One region of the Peribacillus sp. FW305-BF15 genome, then DNA from elsewhere that is predicted to be linked to it. Evidence: riboswitches for the same ligand, from Rfam matches in the RefSeq annotation. Region 1 holds a riboswitch; each other region holds the start of a gene.
What was found. A riboswitch is a leader RNA that binds a small molecule or an ion and turns the genes downstream of it on or off. The one in region 1 is predicted to bind cyclic di-AMP.
Positions count from the first base shown of each region.

Region 2: another riboswitch for cyclic di-AMP. It lies ahead of AC3WLU_RS13510 (TrkH family potassium uptake protein); the one in region 1 lies ahead of AC3WLU_RS07585 (APC family permease).
Region 3: another riboswitch for cyclic di-AMP. It lies ahead of AC3WLU_RS26045 (cation:dicarboxylate symporter family transporter); the one in region 1 lies ahead of AC3WLU_RS07585 (APC family permease).

Region 1 is NZ_JBYSYV010000006.1:4,629-11,599, reverse strand. Features, by position in the region: gene AC3WLU_RS07595 (aldehyde dehydrogenase family protein) at 1-353, opposite strand, end outside; gene AC3WLU_RS07590 (helix-turn-helix domain-containing protein) at 545-1,258, opposite strand; gene AC3WLU_RS07585 (APC family permease) at 2,640-4,466, opposite strand; cyclic di-AMP (ydaO/yuaA leader) riboswitch at 4,605-4,751, opposite strand; gene AC3WLU_RS07580 (GtrA family protein) at 5,103-5,558, opposite strand; gene AC3WLU_RS07575 (glycosyltransferase family 2 protein) at 5,518-6,540, opposite strand; gene AC3WLU_RS07570 (DUF6044 family protein) at 6,556-6,971, opposite strand, start outside.
Region 2 is NZ_JBYSYV010000011.1:55,785-62,755, forward strand. Features, by position in the region: gene AC3WLU_RS13500 (TetR/AcrR family transcriptional regulator) at 1-425, shown strand, start outside; gene AC3WLU_RS13505 (hypothetical protein) at 826-1,017, opposite strand; cyclic di-AMP (ydaO/yuaA leader) riboswitch at 1,347-1,489, shown strand; gene AC3WLU_RS13510 (TrkH family potassium uptake protein) at 1,642-2,964, shown strand; gene AC3WLU_RS13515 (potassium channel family protein) at 2,988-3,644, shown strand; gene AC3WLU_RS13520 (STAS domain-containing protein) at 3,760-4,593, opposite strand; gene AC3WLU_RS13525 (hypothetical protein) at 4,607-4,786, opposite strand; gene AC3WLU_RS13530 (class I SAM-dependent methyltransferase) at 4,922-5,623, opposite strand; gene AC3WLU_RS13535 (class I SAM-dependent methyltransferase) at 5,967-6,587, opposite strand; gene AC3WLU_RS13540 (PadR family transcriptional regulator) at 6,855-6,971, shown strand, end outside.
Region 3 is NZ_JBYSYV010000046.1:2,932-9,902, forward strand. Features, by position in the region: gene AC3WLU_RS26040 (hypothetical protein) at 254-1,036, opposite strand; gene AC3WLU_RS26045 (cation:dicarboxylate symporter family transporter) at 1,611-2,870, opposite strand; cyclic di-AMP (ydaO/yuaA leader) riboswitch at 3,042-3,189, opposite strand; gene AC3WLU_RS26050 (efflux RND transporter periplasmic adaptor subunit) at 3,389-4,648, opposite strand; gene AC3WLU_RS26055 (hypothetical protein) at 4,663-5,325, opposite strand; gene AC3WLU_RS26060 (YegS/Rv2252/BmrU family lipid kinase) at 5,454-6,347, opposite strand; gene AC3WLU_RS26065 (TetR/AcrR family transcriptional regulator) at 6,479-6,971, opposite strand, start outside.

The DNA.
Region 1 (6,971 bases):
CCCGCATAAAATTCGAGTACATCTATCATGGCTGGCATCGCAATGAATTTTGTTTCATTGATTGGCAGCCCGTTATCTTTTGATTCGACTTCGGCCAGCATATCGGCATTCTCCCACAGTGCCTGTGCGACCTTATTCAATAACCTCCCTCTATCCCCCGGTGCCATTTCAGCCCACGGGCCAGATTCAAACGCCCTTCGTGCAGCTTTTACCGCTAAATCAACATCTTCCGGACCTGCCTCGGCAACTATAGCATTCACTTCATCAGTTGCAGGATTAAATGATTCGAATGTTCTTCCAGATATTGAATCAACCCATCTCCCATCAATGAACAATCGATATTTTTTCCCCATCATCGTTTCCCCTTTCTATTGGACAATCAAAACAACAATCACATATCTATTAACACAATAAGGCTGGTCACTATTTTTTTATTGTAAAAAACGGAACATTCAGAATATTTTTGTATGCATTAAAACCAAAAAAAAGATCCTCGTCACCATGAACGGGATCCTTCAAATGTAATCACTATAAAACAAGAACGTTATATTGGGTTTGAAAATTTCTTTGAAACAGCATCGATGAATTCAGTAGGAGTCAGATAACCAAATTTTTTAAATTCATTAATTAAATGTGATTGATCAAAATACCCATTCTCATTAATCACATCCCAAACTGTAAAGGCCTGTTTATTCAATAACATATGCAGGGAGTTTTGGAACCTCACTATTTGGCTGAATAATTTGGGCGGCATCCCTACATGGGCATCAAATTGCTTTCGCAAGTATCTTGTAGAGTATCCGGTCTCAGCAGCTAATTGATTCATATTTACATTTCCTTTAGAAGAATATATTTTGTTCAAGGAATATTCTATAATTACCGGCAAACCGTTACACGTAAAAATATTAATCCCTATTTCTTCTTTGAACAGCTTTATTCTTCCATGAAAATCCCGTTCAGTTATTAACCTTTCCATAATGGTAGGTTCAATTTTTAACATATCAGCTAAAGGGATTTGGCGATCGATTACCTCCTTCATGGAATATTTAAAATGCTGGGTTTCCTGCTTAGGCATAAACCTCACACCGAAATATTCACAATTAGCCTGAAAGTTTATCGTTTTGTACTTGAGGACAGTCCCGTACACATCTGCGGAAGGTCTTTCGGGATCGCAATAAAATAATATGTCGATGCACCCATCCGGAATGACGGACATTGGATTCATTAAATCCCGATTGATTTTAAATTGATAGAACAATGTAGTGGAATGGTCAGAATTTCTTTGTTTATATTCTATATAATAATCTGATAGAATCTCGAATTCCGGTTGAAATGGAAAATAGTCGAAGTTATTGAAACCCTGAATGATGCTCAGATACCATCACGCTCCTTTTATATTACACTGTCACCAAAGCCTTTTTACCACTGCAATAGGCTTGCACAATTACTACAGTAATCGTTTGGGCTGAGTGGTCATCCGCATCACTTCACGGGTCGGGAGAGCCGTTCATCAATCTTCCGCCCCTGGCCATTATCCATATGAGCGTTGTTTTTATAATTTTCGACAAGTATTTCCAAATCCCTTTTGACTGAAAGATTTAAAACAATTTCCAACTTACAGAACACTTGGGTTCTCTTTTACCTTCGGTGAAAATAAAAGGCTCTGAGAAAAAGCTCTTGTTTAACTATTGGTCAAGAATACTGAAATATATGGTAAAATGTTCTAGTCAAATCCAGCTTTTAGCCTCTATGTTACGAAAGGAATGTATATATTGGTTTACTTATATGTAATTTTATTTTTCATTTTTGGCTATAGTTTTATACTCACCTTAATTAAAGCTATAAAAGATGAAGTATCCCCACATCTCACTGCAATCCTTTTTCTTGTATGGGCTTCATCAGCAATGATCGTGATGGCAAATTTAATGAGTTTTTAATTAATGTTATTCTTCAACCATCGGGGACACTTGTTGAAAGACCGATGTAGGGGCAGTCTTTTTAATTCTAAGATTATAAGAAAGCAAACCTTATGTAGGCTTGCTCCTCCAGTTTGAGACAAAAGGGGTTCGGAAAACTTATCTTTTATCAAATGATGGTCCCAAACTCCTCATGTATGGTTTCTAACTAAATGCTCTAACAAAGCTGATTGTAGCGGAAGGTACGAGACTCCTGCTGGAAAAGCGCGTCTTGGGAGACCCCGCAGGCGTTAGACGAGGAGGCTCGCGGACCGCCCGCGGAAAGCGAGTGCCTTACGTTCCAATCAACGTCCAATTGTATAAGCCATAAAAAAAACGTATGCCCAATCATGTAAACCGGGACCCACATTATTTGTAGACGGAAAACTTATCTTTCATCAAATGATGGTCCCAAACCAACACAACTTCAACCCCTCAAGTATGGTTCCTTACTACATACTATAACAAGGTTGAGTGGAGCGGGTGTACGAGACTCCTGCGGGAAAGCGCGTCTTGGGATACCCCGCAGGCGCAAGCCGAGGAGGCTCGCCCACCGCCCGCGGATAGCGAGTTTCTTGAGCGGAAATCCACGTCCAAATTGTATAAGCCATAAAAAAATGTAGACAAACTCGATGAAAATCGAATTTGTCTACATTCTGCTTCTATATTTCTTAAATATGGAACTTACTTCTTCAAATGATAGGGCACTGTCGTAACAACCACATTTCTTCTATAAAGCAAGTAGGCCTTAATCAGTAAACTTGATTGGTTATGAAGTATATTGTGCCAGCCCTTCTTCGGAATGAATTGGGGGATGATCACCGTAACTTTATAGTTGGATTCACTAGCCTTATGTTCTACTGTGTCCACAAATTTAGTTAGTGGCTGAATGATACTTCTGTAATACGAATTCAGTGTAACGAGCCTTACATCTGGCTGCCATTTTTTCCATTTTTCTTCGAATTTCTTTTCATCTTCTCTTTCAAAAGCGACATAAACGGCAATGACCTGATGTGCAGATAGAGATTTTGCATAATTTAAAGAGTTCTCAACCACATGAGTTATACCCGCAACAGGTACAATGATGATATTTCCTTCGATTGGTAAGATCGGCTCACATGTTGTAATCCTTAGTTGGTCTCCAACTGCCTCATAATGCTTTCTGATTCGATGAAAAATTAAAATGATGATAGGTAAAAAAATCAAAACAGGCCAAACCTGAATAAATTTGGTTAAAAAGAATATCATCGTGACGATAAAGCTAATTATGGCACCAATTGAATTAATGGTTAATTTCATCATCCAGCCTTTTGGCTTTTCGCGAATCCATTTAACAATCATCCCGGTCTGGGATAACGTAAATGGGATGAATACACCAACCGCATAAAGCGGAATGAGATTTTCCGTATGTCCTTCAACTGCGACTATCAAGATGATGGATGCAAGTCCAAGTATGATAATTCCATTGGAATACCCTAAACGGTCCCCTCTGATCGTAAACGCCCTTGGTATGAATTTATCCTTCGCCAGATTTACCGCAAGCAAAGGGAAAGCCGAATATCCAGTATTTGCCGCAAGTATCAAGATCAATGCAGTTGTACCTTGAATGAAGAAATACATGAAATTCCGTCCAAAGATCTCTTCAGCAATCTGGGAGACGACCGTTACCTCTGCGCTAGGAACAATGCTTAAATAATAGGCTAAGTATACGATTCCCGAAAACAAAACAGCTAGTAAGGAACCCATCGCTATTAATGTTTTCGCAGCATTATTCGGTGCTGGATCTTTAAAGTTCGGGATTGCATTTGAAATCGCTTCGACTCCTGTCAATGCGGAGCTTCCTGATGCAAATGCTCTTAGTAGTATAAATAAACTAATGCCTGCTACCGGAGTCCCGATTGATGCATGCAATTCCGGTGAGACTCCTCCCGTCAGAATCTTGTAAATTCCAACCCCAATCAAGATGAACAAGGCTAAAACGAATAGGTACACCGGATAGGCCAAGACAGATGCCGATTCCGTAACCCCCCTAAGGTTCAAGATAGTAAGTAGGATGACAAAAATAATGGCTATGAGGACATTATAATCATGCAGGCCGGGAAAAGCGGACGTGATGGCATCCGTACCAGCGGAAACACTTACCGCGACAGTTAATATATAATCGACCAATAAGGATCCTCCAGCTATCAACCCTGGATTGACACCTAAATTGTTTTTTGAAACCACATAGGCTCCCCCGCCATGTGGATAAGCGAAAATGATTTGTCTGTAGGACAAAATCAAAGCGGTTAACAGGATCAATACTCCAATCGCGATAGGGATTGAATACCAGAATGCCGCAGCACCGACCGTGATCAGGACAATCAATATTTGCTCCGGCCCATATGCAACCGACGACAATGCATCTGAAGATAATATCGCCAACGCCTTTGTTTTGTTAAGCTTTTGTTCACCAAGTGCATTTGATTTTAAAGGTCTCCCAATCAAGAACCTCTTTATAGAAGATAACATCAAGAATTCACCACCAGCTTAATTTATAAGTTTATGTTTCCCAGCTGTCGCAAAAAAACGAGTCGAAACACAAAAATGCCTACAAGTCATAGCTAAATAGACCTGTAGACATCAATTTTTTTGTCTAACAAGCTCCACCTTCCTTCTCATATAACGCTTACGAGGTTAGCTGTCGGATTCGGACCTAAGAGTAGCCCTACCTTATAAAGGATTCACCCCTTGGATTGTTAAAGACAATCCCAATAACGGGTCCCCCGCACCATGAGGTTTAAGCGATTTAGAAATATGAAACTGTTGATTATCATACTCCCGTGAAATGGAAAAGTAAATGAAAATTTTGCACAGAAATAGAATTATTATTTATAGGCGAGGTTTTATTCTTGACTTATATAACAAAAGTCATGCAAACACATGATTCGATGGTAGGAAAGAAGGAAAGTAAACGTCTGAAAGGAAGATATTCAAGAAGACAATGAACAAAAGATAGATTCCCCAAAAGGAAAAATGAAGTAACGTGGTGGATTAAGTAAAACAGATCTGCCCCAGCTTGGATAGTCATAAAATCAGAATTTCGCTTTCCGATTCCATTTTTAATTCCCGTCCATTCGGGGGCATTATTCCACTGATCTACGCCAATTAGTTCCTTCCTTCTTGAATTGGCCTCAAATTGCTTTTTTTAAAGACAAAGTATTTCTGGCCAAGATAGTTAAGCACTGTATAAAAGATTGTTCCTATCAGAACAGCCAAATTTTGTTGTATGGATAAATGAACGGTTCCTTCCAGTGATTCTGCAATGGCTTGGCCTATAGAATAAGCGGTGGAATAACAAATCAGGATGACGCAAAAGAAACGGGCAACTCCTCGCCGCCATTCTATATCGCTTTTAAAGGTAAAAGTCCTGTTCAAAAGAAAACTCGTTACAGCTCCCGTACCATTGCCGATAAAGGTGGAGATCCAGTAAGATAATTCAAGAGCATTCATGAGAAAAAGCATGATGGAAAGTCCAACCGCTGTATTGACTATTCCAACCAATAAAAAGCGGATAAAGGAGTTAGTTTGTTTTAGATAGTTTTTCAATACTGTTCCGTTCATTGTCTAGTTGCTCCCGTTTTTTTAAATCGAGCGGATTAAATAGATCAAGATCAACAATATATTTAGGCCGGCGTTTGGATTCATTATAGATTTTTCCGATATACTCCCCAATCAACCCTACAGCAATCAACTGTAGTCCACCGATCAACCATATGGAGGTGATCAATGAGGTCCAGCCAGTTTCGGTCTGCCCATAAAATTTCAACCATAAAAAGTAAGACCCAAAGAGTAAGCTAATGAAAAAGGAAAGACATCCTAGCCATAATACAAGCCGGATCGGTGTAACTGAAAAGGAAGTAATGCCATCAAGTGCAAAAGCAACCATCTTCTTAAATGGATATTTCGTTTCCCCGGCCAATCTTTCTTTACGGTCATAATAAACAGAGTCCGTCTTAAACCCAATGAGCGGTACAATCCCCCGTAAAAAAAGATTCGTTTCATCAAAGCGTTCCAACTCCATGATCGCCCTCTTGCTCATTAGCCGGAAATCGGCATGATTATAGACAAGGTTAACCCCCATCTTGTTCATCAATTTATAAAAACCTGTTGCAGATGTTCGTTTAAAGAATGAATCAAGGTCCCTTTTCTGGCGGACACCATATACGATTTCACATCCTTCATTGAATTTACGAATGAATTCCGGGATGACTTGAATATCATCCTGTAAATCTGCATCAATGGAAATCACACAATCTGAGGCTTCCTTGGCTGTAAACAACCCAGCCAGAAGTGCATTTTGATGTCCAGCATTCCGGGAAAGCTTTAGCCCGCGAACATATTCATTATTAATCGTTTCTTTGTAAATGATCTTCCAAGTTTGATCCTTGCTCCCATCATCGACAAACAAAATTTTACTTTGACCGGAAACAACGTTTTCATCGACCAACCCCCTCATCAATCCACAAAGCTGGGAAATGGTTTCCTGCAAAACGCTTTCTTCGTTATAACAAGGTACAACAATCGTTACAATCGGTGAATTCATTCTATTCCCCCCTTTTCACATGACTCTGTATAAATGAATTTTCCATACGCTTCCTTTTTTAGTGAAAACCCTATCCAGCACCAATCCGTTTTCCTTCGCGTTGTTGATTGGGATGGCAGAAAATATATACGTTCCGCCTAATCCTTTAAACGCATCCATGTTGAGGTCCAAATTTTTCAGCTCTTTCTTCGAGCCTTTCTTGAACATATAATGCTTCCCAAGCTCATCGGTAAATAGGTAACAACGTCCTCCCCATTCATCAAAATAGATTCTGATGTTTTTATTCTTAGCCAATTCGTTTTCAATTATTTGACGAAATTGATGTTTGTAAGAAAGCGGATAAAAATTGTTATAGCTATCGAGCGTGTAAAATCCATTATATTGAGCGATTGCGGGATGCAGCCCAATGCTGGCAACACGATATTCTTCTT
Region 2 (6,971 bases), on a different contig from region 1:
TGGATCACTTACAGCAGGAATTGTTACATGAACTTCAAACCCGCATTACTGCCATTTTGCCTAAAGAGGCTTTTTTGGCTCTTAATCAACAGCAACTTTATCCGCCTTTCATAGCGATTTTTCAATTCATCAGTGAACATGCTCACGCATTAAGGGCCATTCTTGGTGATCAGGGCGACCCTTCTTTTGCGAAAAAAATAAAACGGGTTTTCGGTGAAGTACTGTTGGAGCGTTTGATCAGCCTGCATCCTGCAGCTAAAGATGAAGCATTCCGCATGTATATGCACGCCTTCCTGACATCGGCGATTTTAGGGGTGATTACTGAGTGGCTGGAGAACTGTGAAGAACAAACGGCGGAAGAAATGGCGAAAATCCATTTTAAAATCTTGAACTTCATCAGCCAATTGCGCACATTCATCCAATGAACGATTTTAGTTGGAGATACCTATTCCGCACAAAAGAATGGAAGGGTATTTCCAGGATACTAATGCATTTCTTAATGTCATCGCTTCTCCCCCTTTGATCGTACAATTTAAACCCCCGTCCCCAAGGAACGAGACCAATTTGCAATGCCCCCCATATCAACAATCCTCGGCTGCTCTCGGAAAGTGGTCATTTCATTTTACTTTTCTCTTCTCTACGTCCACATTATTAATTACTAAATTTTAATATTAATGGTTCGATACTGTAAATAACGCAAAAAAACTCATTAAATATAATGAGTTTAAAAGCAAAACAAGATATGGATTTTTCGCTCACCGTTCCTGGATACAACACAGGGATTACAATAATTGAATACCGCTATGAATGTTGGAATCAGTTGATTTACCTTGGGGAAAACAGTTTTAAAAACGGATTCTTTTTCTTATCCGTTATCCTTAATTCATTCATGATGATTTGATCCTCATGATCGGCTATCCATTTCCTTAGTGCATCTTTATCCTGGCATTGTGTTAAATATGTTTGGCCACCCTTGCCTGTAGCATTGATAACATATCTATTGAACGTCTTCTCCATAATTGCCCGCCTTTTTAATAAAATGTATTGAATTTGACTAATAATGTACTGCTTTTTCCTTTATCTTTTACAAAAGAAACATAATATATCTATTACAAATTTCGATTGGCAATAGCATGTTCTGCTTGAAATTATTGAATAAAGTACATCGATGCCGGTTATCTTAATTGGATTAATCGAACCTATCATAATGTGCTAACTAATATTTGTCAATACGTTTTCTAAATGTAAATAAAACGTAAATTTTCAGTTTTGTTAAAGAAATATTTTTTTACGATTTAGGGGTTTACAACTGCTAAATGATGGGAGTAGAATACGTTTATCAATTTAATGCATTTCGGCCAAAACTCATTATAAATGAGTACGGAGGACCCAATCATTTGGGGTTAATTCTGCCTTGCAGAAGGGATGAGATCAGCTCTTTCGCCATCCTACCCGTCAGCTAACTTCGTCGGCTAAAGCGAAGGAGGTCATAAGACCGCCTATTTCGGAAGCTTTTTTTGCTCGCTATTTGTGGCAATACAGCTGTTCGATGTTTTCGCAGGTCTTTTTATTATGCCTTTAAACGGATTCGAAAAGCAGATTGATGATTAAAAGTCATACAGTAGGGATGATCATTTGAGAATGACAAAATTGGATCCGCCAAAAATACTTGTACTCGGCTTTGCCATCCTGATACTTATTGGGGCCTATTTATTGACCCTGCCGATTTCCACAGAAAATGGTGGTCTTTCTTTTCTGGATGCTTTATTCACCTCGACTTCCGCTACATGTGTAACAGGACTGGTCGTTGTGGATACGGGATCGACCTTCACCACTTTTGGTGAGTTGGTCATCTTAACACTGATTCAGGTAGGCGGCCTAGGGTTCATGACATTTGCGACGTTTTTCTTTTTATTATTAGGCAAAAAGATTTCTTTAAAAGGCAGGTTAGTTCTGCAGGAGTCGTTAAATAATCTATCCATGGCGGGTGTAGTCAAATTAGTGAAACGGCTGTTAATTTTCACGGCTATCATTGAAGGCATGGGTGCCCTTATCTTATCGATTCGCTTTTCTTTTGACATGCCAACCGGCAAGGCGATCTATTACGGTGTTTTTCATTCCATCTCCAATTTCAATAATGCCGGCTTTGATTTAATGGGGGAATTCAGGAGTTTGACCCCATATGCATCGGATCCATTCGTAACCCTTACCGTTGCCTTCCTCATCACGTTTGGCGGGATAGGCTTTATCGTGATGAATGAACTATACGAATATCGGAATGCACATCGTTTATCCGTACATACGAAGATCGTTCTGACGACTAGCTTGACCCTTACGATTGCCGGCGCGATTTTAATCTTTTTATTCGAGTACGGCAATGCCAAGACATTGCAGCCTTTATCTTTCATGGGTAAAATGCTGTCGTCGTTATTTCAATCGGTATCACCACGGACGGCAGGCTCCAACACGCTGAATATCCCTGATTTAACACAGCCTGCATTACTGCTCATCATTTTCTTGATGTTCGTTGGGGCATCACCCGGATCGACTGGCGGCGGGATTAAAACGACGACATTGGCGACGATTGCCGGAACGGTTTGGTCACAGATCAAAGGTAAGGGTGATGTGGTCTTGTTCCGCCACCGCATCGTGAGTGAAACGATCTTTAAAGCATTATCCGTCACATTCATTGGTGTATTCGTGGTTTCCATCATCTCCATTCTGCTAACCATCACTGAAAGCGGAACTGACTTTTTGATGATTTTGTTCGAAGCCACTTCAGCTTTCGCCACCGTGGGACTTTCAATGGGTTTAACCCCGGAATTATCACCGGTTGGCCGGATGCTCATCATTTTCACGATGTTTGCAGGCCGTGTTGGCCCTTTGACTTTGGCCTTTGCTATCGCCATGAGGCGCAAGCCAGATCCGTTCCGACGTCCAAAAGGGAAAATCATGATTGGTTAATAATGAATGAAGGAGTGTAAAAGATGGGAAAACGACAATACGCCGTGATAGGTTTAGGCAGATTCGGAACCAGTGTGGCCCATAGATTATATACGGCAGGCCAAGAGGTTTTGGGTATTGATGTGAACGAGGAAAGAGTCGAGAATGCGGAACTGAACGTTACCCATGCCGTCATGGCGGATACGACCGAAGCAGAGACATTGAAAGCAATCGGAATCCGTAATTTCGATTGTGTCATCGTAGCCATCGGAAATGACATGCAATCGAGCATTTTAACTACCTTGCTTTTAAAAGAACTTGGGATCAAAAAGGTCATTGCCAAGGCACTTAATAAAAATCACGGTCAGGTGCTGACAAAAGTCGGTGCCGACTGGGTCATCTATCCTGAGAGGGATATGGGGGAACGGGTCGCGAACCAGCTCCTTTCCCCTAACATGCTGAACTATATCGAGCTTTCTAAAGAATACAATATCGAGGAAATCATCCTCCCCATGAGCATGAAGGGAAAAAGCCTCAGGGAGCTTGATTTACGGGCAAAATATAATATCAGCGTCATTGCCATCGTGAGTAATGGAGAAATTATCATAGCACCCTCACCGGATCAGGATATCCATGAAAAAGATATGCTTTTAGTGGTTGGCAATAAAGAAGATCTGGCCGTCTTTGCCAATATTGAATAAATCGTTCCGGCTCTTGCTCCTATTTTGAATGCTAATACATACGAGAAGACCGCCATATGGAGGTCTTCTCGATGAAATGTATAACGAACATGCCCGAGCCCAGGGTATGTATGTATTATTTTATCGTACTGATCGCTTGGGCAAGAGTGGACTTTATCGTCACTTTATCAAAAGGCAGTTGAAGCTTAACGGCAGTCATGGCTATTTCCGGCCGAAGTCCTGAAAGGGTTGTTTGAATTCCGATCAAATGCAAGGACTCAATCAATTGAGACAGCTTGTGTGCGGATCCGCTATCTATTGCATGAACGCCAGATAGGTCAATGAAAAGTCTGGTGACATTTTTTTCAGCGCACTTTTGTAAGGTGTTTTCAAGCAAGGACATGCCCCTCGTCGTGTCAATATCGCCTATCAGGGGAAGCAATGCCGTGTTATCTTTAAGGGAAATGATGGGTGTGCTCAATTCATCGATCGTTGCCTGCTGGGCTTTCATGATTTTATTGGCATACCTATGATTCGCTTCCGTAAACCTCTCCATCACTTCACTGATCACCTTCACCACTATCCGATACCAGGAGTTTATTTCCTCCTGTGTATATTGATCTCCATGCAATTTCACAAACTGGTCAATATAACCCAGGTATTGCTCTTGCGTACGGAAAAACTCCCTCAATATAAAATAGATGGGTGTGTTTAAATGCTGCTCATCCTGACCGATCGCTTCAATCCAATCACCAAGCTGCTTAAAGAATTCCCTCTCCTCTGTATCAAAAACCTGAAAGAAACGTAAATGGAATTCATTATTTTGCTGCTTAAGTTTTTTAATCACTTTGGGATCGGTTGAGCAATATACACCAGTACTATCACTTTTATTCAAGGATGCGTACCAATCCTCAGTCAATTGTGCTGCCACACCCAATAAAAAGGCATATAATTCTTTATTTACGTGCATAAACTCCTCCTATTTAGTTTTTATAAAAAGAAATCGATAAATCTAATTTATCAACAAAGCAAGCATAGAAGACAACCTCTTCCATACTTAAAACCTTATGCTCTCTGATGCCTGATGGCCCCCTCTTTCCATATACCTTCCCAGCTGTTTTTGAAACCATGTTTTTTAAAAAAAGATCAGCAAAAGCCTTCATCTATCATTCTGGTAAATACCCGTTCCCAAAACTTTATAGTGTTGTTATAGTTTACCATTTTTATTTTTTGTTAACAATTTCCACGCAAAAAAGGACCTGATCCCAGATCCTTCGGTTTAAAACCATTTCTCCTTCTCATTTCATAAATAAAGCCGTCCATAAACCTTGCACCCCAAAGGTTTCATTCGATTGTTCCATTTTCCTCATTTTCCGTATTTCCACCACTTCGAATTCCTTGAAGATCATTCTGAGTTTTTCTTCAGTAAAACCTAAACCGCCTTTAAGGCTTCTTTGCCTATATACTTCCCAATCTGAAATATCGGCACCACCCAAAATGCCGCCTTCGACAAAACAAGTGATCGAATACAACCCCTTAGGCCTTAACGCGTTTTTCACCATCTCCAAATAATTCATCCTTCGATGTGGGGCAATATGGTGAAAACAACCTGAATCATATACGAAGTCATATTGTCCTTTTGCAATATCCAAATCAAATATATTCCTTTGAATGAAGTTCACTTGGACATTTTTATCTCCTGCCCGTTCTTTTCCCCATTCAACGGCTTCCTTCGAAAGGTCCACCGCATCAACAGAACAGCCCTTTTGAGCAAGGTAAATGGCATTTCTGCCAGGTCCGCATCCAAGCTCAAGAACCTTCCCTGGCCCAATTAACCCACCATCAAAATATGAAACCAAATTCTCATCAGGGTAATTTTCGAAAAAGGGAACCCCTTTTGAGCGGTCTTCATAAAAACCATTCCAGAATCCAGTTGGTTCACGCAATAATGAGTCCAGCATGTTCAATAGATCTTCATAGGTTGTAATCGTCTCCGACAAAACCATCACCTCTTCCATTTTATCCCACGATTTAATTATACTGATTTCGCCCGGTGCCTCTGCAACAGCCGCATAAAAAATTCGTTACATATGACGTTCAGACACCATTGGACCTTGTTGTTTATATAATGTTCACTGGAATTTAAAGGTATCAATTATGCATGTAAACTGCCTTCTGATGGTATGATCCGTTCTTACTCAATAACCCGATGATCAGCTCATTAACCATGTTAGTGAAGACATGGGTTTTATACATGCATGTCAAATATTACATGCTCTTTACAGCGTATCCGGTTTAGCTTCCAAAAAGCAAAACTCAGCTCTATCTGGTATCCTGATGTCCTCATAACCGTTTACTGATGATTATCTTTCTATACATTCCATTCAGCATGATCGGCCGATCTTCTTCAATTTCCATAATATCCCCATGTCCACTGAACAAGTCTTCAAACCTCAAGCCAATATCCGTTCCTAAAAATTGAATGATCGGCCTCAGAAGCTTTTTGGGCACTGAAAGAATTTCATCTTTAGAAATAAACTTATCGAATAGTATTATTTTCCCCTCGCCTTTTACAACCCTGATCATTTCCCGAAGACATTCATTGGCATCAGGTACGACGGAAAGAACCAAACTTCCCACTACATAGTCAAACGATTCATTAGTGAATTCCATATGCTGTGCATCCATCTCGAGGAACTTGATCGATGCATCATCAAATTTCCCCATCGCTTTTTTTAACATATCCGCTGACAGGTCTATTGCCGTTATCTCAAGGTCAAGGTTTTTGATTAACTCCAAATCGGCCCCCGTACCTACGCCCACAAACAGGACCTTTGCATGATCATGAAAATCCAGCTCTTCAAACATACTTTTCCTGGCATCTAAAAAGAGATGAGAGTTGAAGATTTTGTCATAAACGGGCGACCAAAATTTATAAATCACTTTATTCCACGAATTATTCAACATGCCCACCCCCTTACATACTTCTTCCATGAAACATCATAAATCCCTTCCAAGCGGATGGAAAATTAGTACAATTAAAAAGTGTGCGATGCAGTGATTCACGAAAATTGGCATGTTTTTTTTCATAAACCCTCCAAATCTGTATGATCCATAGTAACCAAACTACCTTGACTGTCATAGTAATATACTATAAGATATACCAAAGGAGGTGAGGATTTGGTTCAACGACAACTATCCTCTGACTTGCTTCGCGGACATGTAGATACGATGATTCTGAAACTCCTGCAAAGTGGCGATAAATATGGTTATGAAATCAGCAAACTGATATATACGAATTCCAACGAGCAATATGAAATTAAGGAAGCGACGATGTACTCCAGCCTA
Region 3 (6,971 bases), on a different contig from region 1:
TCACCACATTTCTTTTTCATTACATTTATCATCAGGCTTCCTTACAACCTGTTAATGCGGGGTAAAGCGAAACTTCCATCATTGAGGCTTTTCCAATGATTACTATTTTGCAGAACACAGAATAAAACCGCCACATCCTGTTGCAACTCCTGTGCTAGCACATCCTGTGAACACCTCTACGTTTCCCTCTCTTATCTTTTATGCATGAGACGGTAAGTCTTACACCTAAAAAGTTCAAAGACTTCAAATAAAATCAGGAGGATGGTGTATTTCTAATAACGCTTTCCCAAATCTTCTCTTTTCGATTGAAGATAATAAATGCATCGGGCTCCTTACTGTCTCTATCCAAAAAGGAATCATGCATTTCATCCATGTTTAAATAATCCCCTACGACCCATGCCGGTATCTCAATTTTCGTTCTAGTATACTTAACATCCCGAAAGGAAAAAACGAGCCCCTCTGCCAGAATATGAGCCAAGGAAACGATGATTTCTGCAGGAATCGCCGTCAGCTCTTTTTTCTTTCTGATTCCAAGCCACGTCCTCTCTACTTTTAACGGCTCCAGCTTTAGCGGAATCAGCCTTCCTAACATCATATAATATGTCGAAAGGGAACGAAAATAAATTTTATTGAACCAGCCATCATCCTGGGCAAGGTACACAAATTGGTTATTCAATTTACGGAAAAACGGGGGATCCAGATGGGTTTTAGCGTGTCCTAAATATAAAAGTTCCGCTATTTCCCTTCCATCCAATTCATCCAGCCCTTCCGCTTCTTCAAAATCGATCCAACAGAAATCTCCATATGCCCGGACATTTTCTTTAACGAGCTTCGCAATAGCTTCAGATGAAGCGCTCTCAAGCAGGACATTCAAATTGTATTCCCCACCATCGAATTGATGTTTCAATAATAAGATTGAATCCAAGGTATACGGAAGCGAATTGACGAATTCACGAAAATTGAGTCCATTAAAAAGGACAAAGCGTTCGGAAGACTGCATATACATGTATAAGATATCATTACTTTCATTCTTCATAACCTGACCCCCTCCGAGCTCTCAATCAATAATGTTATTTTATCAAACTTTTGGAGTTTCACGTAAGTTATATAACCCCAATATTAATCATCATCATCATCTGTATCAGGTAAATAACATGAATCAAAATCCATATTAACCATAGGAAAAAATATAGGATTCGAAGAATGGATCCATATATGGTTTTATCACTCATTCACTCATTTCATAGGACCGCTTCCCTTTTTGCTGATGCTTCCCCAACTCAAAATGACCGACATTAGCTTTGAAACAAATCAACGTATTTTAAAGCCGGAAGGTAGTTTCATTTCACAACACATGACCTTCTGGGCCGAGAGGAAATGATTTGGTTTTAGGGTAAACAAGATGAAAGGCTTTATGAATTTGGGGGTATTTTGACATCCGGGAAGACGCGTCAAGAAGGTAGTTTCCTCCATAAAACAATTCAACTTGAAGTGCTTGAGTATCTCTAAGGAAGCGGAGTTTACAGTCATCGAGAAATAAGAAAGCGCTATTTCATTCAAAAAAATAAATAAAAAAAACCAGAGTGATATTTCACTCTGGATTTTTTATATTAAGAAACTTGCTCTAACTCTTTTTTGGAAGGAGGGTTGAATTGACCTTCCCATTTAGAGATGACGATTGCCGCAAGTGAATTACCGATAACGTTTACCACTGTACGTCCCATATCAAGAATACGGTCGATACCGGCAATAAATGCTAGACCTTCAATAGGAATACCGACAGTCCCCAATGTCGCTAAAAGAACTACGAAAGATACACCTGGTACACCCGCAATCCCCTTGGAAGTGATCATTAACACTAGCATCAGCGTAATTTGCTCATACGCGCTTAAATCGATTCCGTACATTTGAGCGATAAAGATAGCTGCTAACGCTTGGTATAATGTAGAACCATCAAGGTTAAAGGAGTATCCAGTCGGAATAACAAATGTAGCAATATGTTTTGGACATCCCGCTTTCTCCATTTTTTCCATGAGTTTCGGAAGAACCGCTTCTGAACTTGCAGTAGAGAAAGCAAGAATCAATTCTTCTTTTAGAAGTTTAATCAGCGTAAAGATATTGAATCCGACAAATTTCGCAATAAGACCAAGAATGACTATTACAAAGAAAATCATTGTTCCGTATACAGAAAGCGCTAACTTTCCTAGCGGAATTAAAGATTCCAAACCGAACTTGGAGATCGTCACACCGATTAGTGCAAATACACCGATAGGAGCGAATTTCATGACCATGTTAGTTAGGTAGAACATTCCTTCAGCTGTACCTTGGAAGAAGCGGAATACTGGTTTACCCTTTTCACCGATGGCTGCAATACTAAGCCCAAACAACACGGAGAAGAAAATGATCGCTAGCATATCGCCTTGTACCATAGCTTGAACTGGATTGGATGGTACAATGTGAACGAGTGTATCCACGAACGATTCATGCTGCTTAGTTTCTGCTGTATCAACATACGTAGAAATATCAGTTTGTTCCAGCTTATCCATATTCACACCAGCACCAGGCTGGATGATATTCGCTGAAATTAAACCAACAGCAATCGCTATCATAGTTACGACAACAAAGTATGATAATGATTTAGCACCTAGTTTACCTACCGCTTTCAAATCACCTACACCAGCAACTGCAACGATAAGGCTTGAAACGATGATCGGCACTACAATCATTTTAATCATTCGTAGGAAAATGTCTCCGAATGGCTGTAAAAAGTTTTGGGCCGTCTCATTACCATAAAAAATGGCACCAACGATAATCCCTAGAATTAAACCAATGAAAATTTGGCTAGCTAAACTTAGTTTGAATTTCTTCATTTACTTTCCTCACCTTCCATAAAGTCTTTGATGCAAAAACATTTTTGTCTCGGTAAGGGAAACAAGATACTAATAAAAGAAAGTAATTTTTCTTTTTTGAAAAACTCTGTCTTTACGCCGAAAAAAAAGACACTTCATGTGTCGATTTCTTATAGGCGTGAATATTCACACATGTTCCCTTGAAGACGCTGACGAGGTTAGCTGTCGGGTTAGGATTGGAAACACAAAAAGCCCTTTCATTTCTGAATTCACCCCTAGCGGATAAAATCCACAAAAATGGGTCCCCCGTTCTTGGAATAAGATTAAGCGAGTTAACTTATAATAAAATATTATACTAAAAATGATAATCTGTAAATATTTATTCGCATCCGTTCTAGAAAAAGGTCTTTAAATATGTCTGAATATTCTGTATTAATAGCTACTCTATCTATAATTACGCTTCCCGATTTTTAATCACTTAAGTTATATTGATATAATTAATAAATAATTTGTCATCACCTCTCTTGTGAAAAAAGCGGTTATTTTTCCAGAATGCCAAGTAACAGGTATCTTACTTTTTCCCTAGAGGTGAATTTTTTATAAGTTCTAGCTTTCACTTTTTCAAATTGAATCGGGGTAATAAAATAAGAATGGTTCTTCACTGCCACATTCGGCTTCAGGAGGATGACGTCACCTACAGACGGTCCCTTTATGATTTCCTGCTTCCCTTCAGCCTTAAGACCTTTTGTAATGTAATGTTTATCCACATGGCCTTTATTCGTCAACTTGTAAATATATGGATGCTTTTGGTATTGTACCGCCTCTATCGGTATAGAGGGTACACCGGCTTTCTCATTGGTTATTACAGTAAGATTCACTTTCGATCCCACCAACAAAGGTTCCGTTTCTTCGCCTTCCGGTTCGATTAAAGCCTGAAATGGAAATCTGTTATCTTTTTTTAATGATGGCTCTTCTGCGGGATAGGAATGGATACGGCCTATCGTCCCTTTCAATGCCTTTTTTGAATCAGAGGAACTTGCTTTTATAGTCATGCCCACTTCAGCCTTTTTCATTTCCTCTCCGGATAAATACCCTTCAATTGCCATATTTGTAGAAACGATGGATATAATGGGATTATCAAGGTTTTTATTGATATTTTTAACGACACCATTAGCCTCGCTCGTCGTCACAATTGCACTGGACTGCTCCTCAATCGAACTTAATTTAGCGTCAAGCATTTTCACTTTTTCATCCAACCTGTTTTTTTCTAGTTCCTGCTTGTACATTTCTTGCTCAATGTTACTTTTAATAAGGTCTGAAGAGCTTGTCGTTATATCAATATTCAAGTTTTTTTCGACCGATTCATCAATTGCAGCTTCAGGTTCACTGGTCACGGTCCCCTGATAAGACCTCAACTTCCCTATGTATTCCTCAATCCCTGCCCTTTCCCCCTCAGCTGCCGTTTTCTCCGCTTCCAAACTCGCTTTAAGCGCATCAAGTTCGGTCGCCGTATACTCAAACAACGAGGAGCCAGCCGTAATCGAATCGCCTTCTTTTACAAGGAATTTCTTAAAATCATTTTTCTTGGCATCAAAATAGATATCATACTCTTCTACTGGTTTAATTACCCCATTTGTTTGAATAGTATCCGTAATTGTATCTTTTTTTACCTTAGTCCAGTTTTCAACGAAAACCGTCCGTTCCACTTTGCTTTCCTTTTTTTCAATAAGGTATAAGTTAACGGTTATTAACACTATCGACGCAATGGAGACCGCCGCTATTTTCCAGTTACCGCTCATTCATTTCACCCGCTTTATACAAATACGCCTACTTGGATGTATCCTAAAAAGGCTTTAACAAACCATGTGGCCAAATAGAATAGAACAATCATTAAAAGGACCAAATAATTATTACGTTCTGTAAATTCCTTTAAATAAAAATATTGCAGAGCAATAATGAGAAATTGAAAAATGGTAATTTCACTGAAAAAGTTAATGAAATAATCGCTTCTGAGAAAATACTGACTGATGATCCCCAAAGAAAAAGGATTGGCATCGCTGCCTATATCCATTAAAACGAATAAGGGAATCAATAATGTTTTTTCCACTAATTGCAGGCCAAAAAGAATCATTTGAACGATAACTAATTTTATATAGGGGATATCAGTAACGATCCAAAAGAATAGAGCTGCTAAAAATATGTATATGGAAGGGTGGATTATTCCTGTTATTATATTGCCGCTCAAAATCAGCAACTTTGCTGCTTCGAATTCATTGGCGCTCATCTTCGTGATTTCTTTGGAGAATGATTCTGAACCAATGCCAAAATATCCCCCAACGGCGAATACTATAAGACTAAGAAAATATATAAATATTAATTTCAATCCAAGCTTTGTGACTGCCTCTGCATTTTGCAGCTGATAACGACTCCGATAAGGCTGTAAAATGCCCTTTAACAATCTGACCTGGTACACCATAATTGGTCCTCCTGCAAAAAATGATATATCATCATACATTTTATCCTATTTTGGAAACAATTGCAGAAATAAGGAATGAATATACAAAAAAAACACATAAGCCTTTCCCTTTAAATAGAATCCCCACACTAATTTGGTGTTAATACTGACAAATGGTGGGCAAGGACTTTAATGCGTGAAGGAGTTTGCCTATAGTTCTCTCCATCCATATCCACATCAAGCGGCCTCTTGGATTCAATAGTCAAGGTACCTGCTTGTAAATAAGTCACCCCAGAGTCAGAACTCATATTTTGAGTCCATGAACGTTTCATCGCTATTATTTCTAAAAATGCACCAAGGCTTGCATTTTCCAAGATGGCAACGCCAAAGAGCCCATCGTCTGGTCTAATCATGGGAAAGGGCAATAAATTAGTGCCGATAAAACAACCATTCAAGACCAAAATCATAACTGCTTCCCCTTCAATGAAATTCCCATCATATTCCACTTTATAGGGAAAGGGAGCACTCTCACCAATCGTCCTTACAGCGCTTAATAAATATCCTATCTTTCCGAACCTGCTTTTTTCCTGCTCATCAATATTATTTGAAGCATCTGAAATAAGCCCAACTCCCCAGAAATTGGAAAAATAATCGTTATTGGATTTACCAATATCAATTGGACGAACCTTACCGTTTACTAATGCTTCCGCAGCTTGACGAACATTTTGAGGAATCTTTAATGTCCTGGAGAAGTCATTGCAAGTCCCTCCAGGTAAAATCCCAAACAACGGCCGCCTCTGAAGGGGTGAAAGGCCATTTACACACTCATGTACCGTTCCATCTCCTCCCAATACGAAAACTACATCCATTTCTTCACCATATTCCAAACAATAACGGCATGCATCGCCTTTTTGCTTTGTTTGTAGAATGAGAAACTCATCAATATGTGGAGCTAATACCGGAAGACACCCTCCTAGATTCCTTTCGAGTTTATCATTCCCTGCATTTTTATTATAAATCAGCATTCCCTTTTTCCATCGCATGATTCTAGCCCCCATATTATTGAAAGAATTGTCTTCTTCCCATCACTTTTTACTTTTTCCTAAATCTCCATTTTTAAATCTCATTAAAAATTTAAATGAAAAAGAGGCTTTCGCCCCTTTCAGTAAAGCCTTCATATATTCAGCAAATAATCCTTCATCAATAAGATAAGCTTTGAACACAAGGGGCTCCTTTTTTCATTTTTTTCCAAAAATAACAAAAGGCTTTCCAAGATGATTGAGCTTGGCCTAACCTTTGAAAATTCTTCCTGGAGTGCCTTTAAAGCTTCCGTAATTTTACGTGTCTCCCTTCCCTCTTCTTTACGTGTTTCCACTTCCAGCATCCTGGCGATAATCGAATGGATTTCTTCTTTTGGGCTCATATCCCGCATCGAGCAACCTGGTAGGGGAAATTGTTTCAATAATGGATCTTCCATGTTCTCCAGACTTGCGACAATGGAATCCATCCGGTTCAATATGAAGCTAGGTAACAATTCTACATCGAAAGCATTTTGTTTCCTGATCAATATTCCGATATAGCCTTTGAAAAGCGAATCTAAAATAATGGTGCAATCGGGCAGAAGATCAGATGAAAGTCCCGGGTATAACTCAATGATTTTACGCTTG